Regions from separate parts of the Exiguobacterium sp. s7 genome, predicted to be linked through region 1. Evidence: predicted binding sites of a transcription regulator. Region 1 holds the regulator's gene; the other holds the start of a gene.
What was found. Region 1 encodes LexA, which represses DNA repair genes until DNA is damaged. Its sites were predicted from a motif close to CGAACATATGTTCG; they were not measured.
Positions count from the first base shown of each region.

Region 2: the regulator LexA is predicted to act here: its motif matches at 1,954-1,967, upstream of KNP79_RS02650 (Y-family DNA polymerase).

Region 1 covers NZ_JACSLO010000002.1:411,766-415,412, forward strand. The annotation lists gene KNP79_RS04680 (DNA alkylation repair protein) at 1-808, shown strand, start outside; gene KNP79_RS04685 (metal-binding protein) at 896-1,336, opposite strand; gene lexA (transcriptional repressor LexA) at 1,336-1,956, opposite strand; gene KNP79_RS04695 (hypothetical protein) at 2,163-2,399, shown strand; gene KNP79_RS04700 (YneB family resolvase-like protein) at 2,472-3,116, shown strand; gene KNP79_RS04705 (DUF896 domain-containing protein) at 3,177-3,410, shown strand; gene tkt (transketolase) at 3,610-3,647, shown strand, end outside.
Region 2 covers NZ_JACSLO010000002.1:6,499-10,145, forward strand. The annotation lists gene KNP79_RS02640 (SulP family inorganic anion transporter) at 1-316, shown strand, start outside; gene KNP79_RS02645 (YolD-like family protein) at 313-642, opposite strand; gene KNP79_RS02650 (Y-family DNA polymerase) at 639-1,934, opposite strand; gene secA2 (accessory Sec system translocase SecA2) at 2,173-3,647, shown strand, end outside.

The sequences.
Region 1 (3,647 bases):
GGAAGAGCATTGGGAGCGCTCGATGTCAGCGCTCGAACGCTTCACACAGAAGTCGTCTTCTGAATTTGCGATCAGGTCTTTTTTATTGCGGGAACCAACGCGTGTGATGCACCAAATGACAGCTTGGGCCGTTCATCCGAACGAACATGTTCGGCGTTTGGCGAGTGAGGGTTGTCGTCCTCGCCTTCCGTGGGCGGAATCGTTACCGATGTTCAAAGAAGACCCAGCTCCAGTGTTGGAGATTTTAGAGTTGTTAAAAGACGATCCATCATTATATGTGAGAAAAAGTGTCGCTAACAACCTCAACGATATCTCGAAAGATCACCCAGAAGCTGTACTCGCAGTCTCGCGACGATGGCAGGGCGAGCATCCTCATACCGATTGGATCATTAGACACGGATGCCGGACACTGATCAAGTCAGCCCATCCTGACGCGTTAACGATGTTCGGTTATACGCAGGAAACAAATTTAACCGTCGACTCATCGATTTCTATACATCCGAACGTGATCCGCATAGGGGAGGCGTGCGAGATTCAGTACGATGTGTCCATTCGTCCAGGGGATGCTGCTTATGTTCGTATCGAATACGCGATTGAGTTTATAAAGGCCAACGGGAAAGCGAGTCGTAAAGCATTCTTGCTAGCGAATAGAACCGTCGCTGGGGGCGCGCGACTTGCAGCGACCAGAGTGCACGACTGGTCAGATTTGACGACCCGTCGGCATTATCCAGGGAAGCATCGTGTCGTCTTGTTGGTAAATGGACGAGAAGTGGCTGAACATCGTGTCATGTTGCATAAAAGTTATTGAACTTCTATATAATAAACGGTTCAAAAAAGGGCAACCCTGTCTATTTAGACGGGTTGCCCTTTTTGGGTGTGTAGCATAACGATCTGGTTAAAACGCACGTTTGAAGAACGTGGACGCATAGTCGAGCGTCGTATGTAGCGTCGTCGCGAAAACGAGTCCGAAGAAGCATGCTGCCCCGTTCAGGTCGAGCCACGATTTGACAGCTTCCTCATACGGCGTGACCGTGAGCAGAAGCGTGAGCGGGAAACCGAGATAGATGACCCGGATCAGATCGCTCAAGAGCGGAAAATGCGAGAATAACGACCGATGGGGCATAATCTTCACATAAGGGAGCCAAAAGCCCCGAAGCGGTCCCCATCGATAATAGGCGTCCGACTTCAAATCGAGATCCGGGGAGAGCCAGAACGTCCCGATGAGGGCGCCAAGCAGGAACACGGTCGGAACATCGATGTCAATAAAAGGCGTGGCAATCGCAAGAGCACCGATTGCCACGAGATTCGTACGGGTATGTGTCTTGCCACTAGCCATTAGTGAATCGTGCGGTATACACCGATGACCTTCCCTAAAATCGACACGTTATCGAAATACATCGCTTCGAGCTCGTCGTTCTCCGGCTGGAGGCGAACTTTCGAAGCTTCTTTATAAATCCGCTTCACGGTCGCTTCACCTTCATCCGTCATGGCGACGACAATCTCTCCATTGTCGGCCGTGTTCTGTTGACGGACGAGGACGCGGTCCCCATCCAAGATCCCCGCGTTAATCATCGAGTCCCCTGAGACAGAGAGCATGTAGACGTTGTCGGAACCGACGACGTGAGCCGGGAGCGGGAAGTGTTCTTCCACGTTCTCGATGGCCGTGATCGGCGTACCGGCTGTGACTTTCCCGATGACCGGCACGTACATGACGGCATCGTGGTCTTCGACGACGGACATCTCTTCATCCAAAATCTCGATGGCGCGTGGCTTCGTCTTATCACGTCGAATCAATCCACGCTTCTCAAGACGGTCCAAGTGACCGTGTACAGTCGAGCTCGATGCGAGCCCGACAGCCTCGCCAATTTCGCGGACCGAAGGGGGATACCCTTTCGCCCGGACCTCGGCTTTTATAAAATCAAGAATCTGTTGTTGTCTTGCTGACATTTTTTTCAATGGATTTCACCTCGATTATGTCGAATAACCTGCGAACGCATCCTATTCTTTATGGGTTTAGTTTAACACAAGAACACATGAGCGCACAAACATTCGTTCGTTTTTTTTCTGCTTGACCGAACAGAAGTTCTTGTTTTATGATGAGAACAGATAAACGAACAGACGTTCTCGAGAACGTGTATTCTTATTCCCAGGAGGCAATGATTATGAGAGACACAATCAATGGAATCATCTTAGTCGGCATGTTGGCACTCGGTATGTTCGTATTTTTCGCGGTCGGAGAGCTTCGTGACAACGAAGCGGTCGTCGTGACCGAACAAAAAGTCGAACACAGTATTGAAGAAGAAGTCGCCTTGAAAGAGGCGGAGACGCTCGAAGCGCACATTCTCGCTAAACGGGATGAGGAAAAAGACGACAAGACGACGTGGTTCGCCGCCGAATAATCGTTTCTGATTGCGAACATCCCTTCATCCTGTGTATCGTAGAGGGCGAATGGAAAGAAAGGAAGTGACGCGATGCGAGTCGTCATTTATTGTCGCGTATCGACGAACAAGTCCACCCAAGAGACGTCGCTCAGTCGTCAGGCGGACGAATTGAAGCAGATGGCGAGACGTCTTGATGCTGAGGTGGTCGATGTGATCAGTGAACAAGAGAGCGGGTATGAGGTCAATCGGGCGGGACTGCTCGATCTATTGGAGCACGTCTCGACGTCCGATCTCGATGCCGTGCTCGTGAGCGATGACAGCCGTCTCGGACGGGGAAATGCAAAAATCGCTATCTTGCATACGCTCATGAAACATAACGTGCGCTTGTTGACGATGCAGTCGTCCGATGAATATATCGTCTCCGACGCCGAGAAGATGGTACTCGAGATCGTCAGTGTCGTCGAAGAGTATCAACGAAAGATCCATAACGCTAAAATTTCACGCGGAATGCGTCGGGCGGTCGCGAACGGATTTAATCCGCATCGGAATATCCAGCACCATGACCAGGGAGGCCGGAGCCGAATCGAAGTTCCGATTGAAGAAATCGTCCAATTGCGTGAACGTGGACTCACGTTCGCTGAAATTGCCGCCACCCTCCGCGGTTTTGGTTATGAGGTATCGAAAGCGACCGTGAACCGGCGCTACTTGGAACACGTGTCGGTACCAGAAACTTGATTCCTGCTCGCTGATTTTGTACAGTAGAAGGACAAATTCAGTAGAGAGGGGGCGAGCCCGATGCTAGCACCTGAACAGTTGGAGCGAATCAATTTCCTCGCCAACAAAGCAAAGACAGATGGTCTGTCACCACAAGAGATGGACGAGCAGCAAGCGCTGCGCCAACAATATTTGCAAGCGTTCCGCCAATCATTCAAATCACAGATGATGGGAATGAAGGTCGTCGATCCGGAAGGAAACGACGTAACGCCAGAAAAATTAAAAGATGAGCAGGAACGTTACCGCTCAGAATGACCATGAATGCACATCCTATTTCATATAGGATGTGCATGTTTGTTATACGCGAACGTTGATCAGGGGGACTCATTGATGCGTTTTCAAACGAAAGGAAGTAAACGATTCCATTTAATGTGTTATACTAATTAATTAGTTGTGACACACGAATGAGTGTGCTAAAATATGACGGGTAGAAACTTTGTTAACAACAGAGAGGATGAAATTAGTGGAAACAACTACTAAAGAATTATTAGC
Region 2 (3,647 bases), 410 kb from region 1:
CGTGACACGGGACGGCCAAGTCGTCTTCAGCGTCGAGGGGCCGCTCTTCTTCGGGGCAATCGAGATGTTCGAGCACGTTCTGCATCATATCCATGACGAGCCTGACGTGTTCATCTTCAACTTCCATCGCTGTCCGGTCATCGATGTGACGGCCGTCGAAGAGATTCGTCGCGTCGTCCGGGAATTGAAAGCGGCCGACCGCCGTGTCGTCTTCGCGCACTTGTCGACGCCCGTGCGCCAGACGCTCACGCATTACGGCGTGCTCGACCACGTCGACACGTTCGAGACGACGCAGGAAGCGATTGACGCGTCTTAACGGACGGACAGAATCTGACCGAACGGGATGCGGCGCACGTCCGTATCGAACAACTCGACTTCACGCTCGGCGTAATAGATGGCGTGGACATAACCGCGCATGACGTGGGTCATACCGTTGTCGAACAGCGTCAGCTCGACGGCATCACCTTCCCGGATGGCGCGTTCGAGCTCGGTCTGCCACAGATAGAGCAACTGCTCATCCAAGTCAGGCAGCTCGATTTTTTGGACGTGGGCGTAATATTTCTTTAGCAGCGCCACGTGCTCGGGCATGAGGAACGGGATCCATTTCAATTCACCGCGGTCTTTGTAGCGGGTTTGGCTCATGACGATTCACCTCCTTGTTTATGTCCGCCGATGAGGCGTTGCCGCGTCCGGAGCGGACTGTCTTTCAGTAAACTCGACGCCGGCCGGATCGTCCCGCGGCCGAAGCGGACGTTCAAGCGATCGACGAGGTCGAGGAAGTCGAACCGGCGCGCCCGGGCCCACTCGTCCTCGAAGAAGGAGAGCTGAACGTGGTCGCTCCTTGGCTCGAGCTTGCCGAGGGCGACCGAGACGTAACGGACGGCCTCCGTCTCGTCCCAGGCGTCGAGGAAGAGCGTCAACAATACCGGCAAGAACTCGCGCTCGTCCGCTGTGAAGCGGGCGAGTTTTTTTTGTTTGCTGAACCCGCGCCGCTCGCTCGTCCGGGTGTAACGGACACCAAGATGGACGCTCCCGCCGACGAGACCGGCCTGCCGCGTCCGCATGCCGACCTCGACGGCAATCGCCTGCAGGACGAGCCGGATGGCCGCGTACGTCGCATAGTCCTTCATGAGCGTGATGCCGTGGCCAATCGTCCGGGGCCGCTGCCGTTTCGCCCCGAACAGGGAGCTCGGCGGGAGGATCGTCGGCGATTCGTCGATGCCCCAGGCGTGATGCCACAGCTCGGCGCCGATGACGCCGAACTTCTCATGGAGCGTCTCGAGCGGATAGCGGGCGAGGTCACCGATCGTCTCGATGCCGAGCCGCCGGAGATGGACTTCCATCTTCGCCCCGACGCCCCACATCTTGCCGATCGGGGCCGGGTGGATCAACTTCTCGACGTCGTGGAGGAAACAGCTGGCGACACCCGTCTTTTTCCCATGTAGGTCGAGGACGAGCTTGGCGAGGACATTGTTCGGCCCGATGCCGATTGTGACCGGGATGCCGGTATAGCGGAACACGGTCGAGCGGATGAGGCGGGCGACGTGCGCATCGTTCCCGAACAGCCGCTCCGTCCCGGTCAAGTCGACGAGCGTCTCGTCGACCGAGTAGACGCGGATCGCCTCAGGCGGTGCGAACTGATGCAAGATGTGGACGATTTGGACGGACACGTTCAAATAATGACTCATCCGGGCCTCGGCGTAGATGACGTGCCGTCGCTCGTGCCACGGCAACCGATCGATGTGGAACCGTCTAGAGCCGGTCTTGATGCCGAGCTGCTTCATCGGCGGCGTCGCGGCGAGGACGAGGGCACCGTGGTCCTGCAGGTTCGATAAGACGACGAGCTTTGTCTTGTATGGGTTTAACTTGCGGGCGGCGCACTCGCAACTGGCGTAGAACGAGACGCTGTCGATACAAAAAATCCGACGTCGCATAGCCACCTCTCCTTTTTTACGAACAAGCGTTCTGTTTTTTCTCATCGTATCACGGTCTCACGCCGTCTCAAATAGAAAAATGAAAACAAATTTTGAAAAGAGTTAAAAAAAGGATAGATGGTGAATGAAATTCCATCTTTTTGGAATTTACCGAAATAATAAAGCGAGGCGGAAACAAAATCCGTTATAATGAGAGGGTAGCTAGACAAATATGGTTTCGGACGATGGAGGCTATCCTGTGATTGATTTTGTGAAGCAATTGACCAATGATCAGGCACGACGATTGAAAACCTATAAGAAACAAGTCGAACGCATCAACGCGTACGAAGAAACGATGCGCGCCTTAGACGATGAGGCGCTTCGCCAGTACGCGCTCGAACTGAAACAGCGGCTCACGGACGGTGCGGACGTCCGCGCCATCACGGAGGAAGGGTTCGCCCTCGTCCGTGAGGCATCCGTCCGGACGATCGGGCTCCGTCATTATGACGTCCAGCTCATCGGCGGTCTCGCGCTGCTCGAAGGAAATATCGCCGAGATGCCGACCGGGGAAGGGAAGACGCTCGTCGCGGCTCTCCCGGCGTTCGTCAAGGCGCTCGAAGGGAAAGGCGTCCATGTCATCACGGTAAACGACTATTTGGCGATGCGTGACGCCGAACAGATCGGCAAGATCCATACGTTTCTCGGGCTCACGGTCGGACTGAACGTCCCGGAGATGGAGCTTGCTGACAAACAGGCGGCGTATGCGGCCGACATTACATACGGGGTCGGGACCGAGTTCGGGTTCGACTATCTTCGGGACCACTTGGTCGGCTCGCCGGAAGAACGGGTCCAGCGTCCGTTCCATTTCGCGCTGCTCGATGAAGTCGACAGCGTCTTGATCGACGAGGCGAAGACGCCGCTCATCATCGCCCAGAAGGACGAGTCGCACGTCCGCTTGAAACGTCTCGCCCAAACCGTGTTCGGCCAATTGACGGAAGACGACTATACGGTCGACCTCGAGGCGCGCGCCGTCATGTTCTCGGACAAAGGTATCGAGAGAATCGAGGCGTTGTTCTCGGTCGATAACTTGTTTTCCGCCGAGCACCACGTCCTGTATCACTACATGATGCAGGCGCTCCGGGCGAACGTGTTGTTCGAGCGGGACGTCGACTATATCGTCCAAGAAGGCAAAATCGAGTTGATCGACTTGTTCACGGGTCGGGTCATGGAAGGCAGGAGCTTGTCGGAAGGCCTCCATCAGGCGCTCGAGGCGAAAGAACAGATCGACATCACCGAAGAGAACAAGACGACGGCCGAGATCACGATTCAACACTATTTCCGGATGTACCCGCTCCTCGGCGGCATGACCGGGACGGCGCAGACGTCACGTGAAGAGTTCATGAAGACGTATCAGATGGACGTCGTTCAAGTGCCGACGAACCGGCCGAAGCAGCGCCAAGACCTGCCGGACCGCGTCTTTGATACGATTGCCCATAAATATGCGGCGGTCGGCCAAGAAGTCGCGGCCATCCACGCGACGGGACAGCCAATCTTGATCGGGACGACCTCGATCGCCCAGTCGGAGGCCGTCAGTGAACAGCTCGAGCGACAAGGCATCGCGCACGAACTGTTGAACGCGAAGACGGTCGCCCAAGAAGCCGAGATTATCGCTGAGGCGGGACGGCTCGGTCACGTGACGATCGCGACGAACATGGCCGGACGCGGGACCGACAT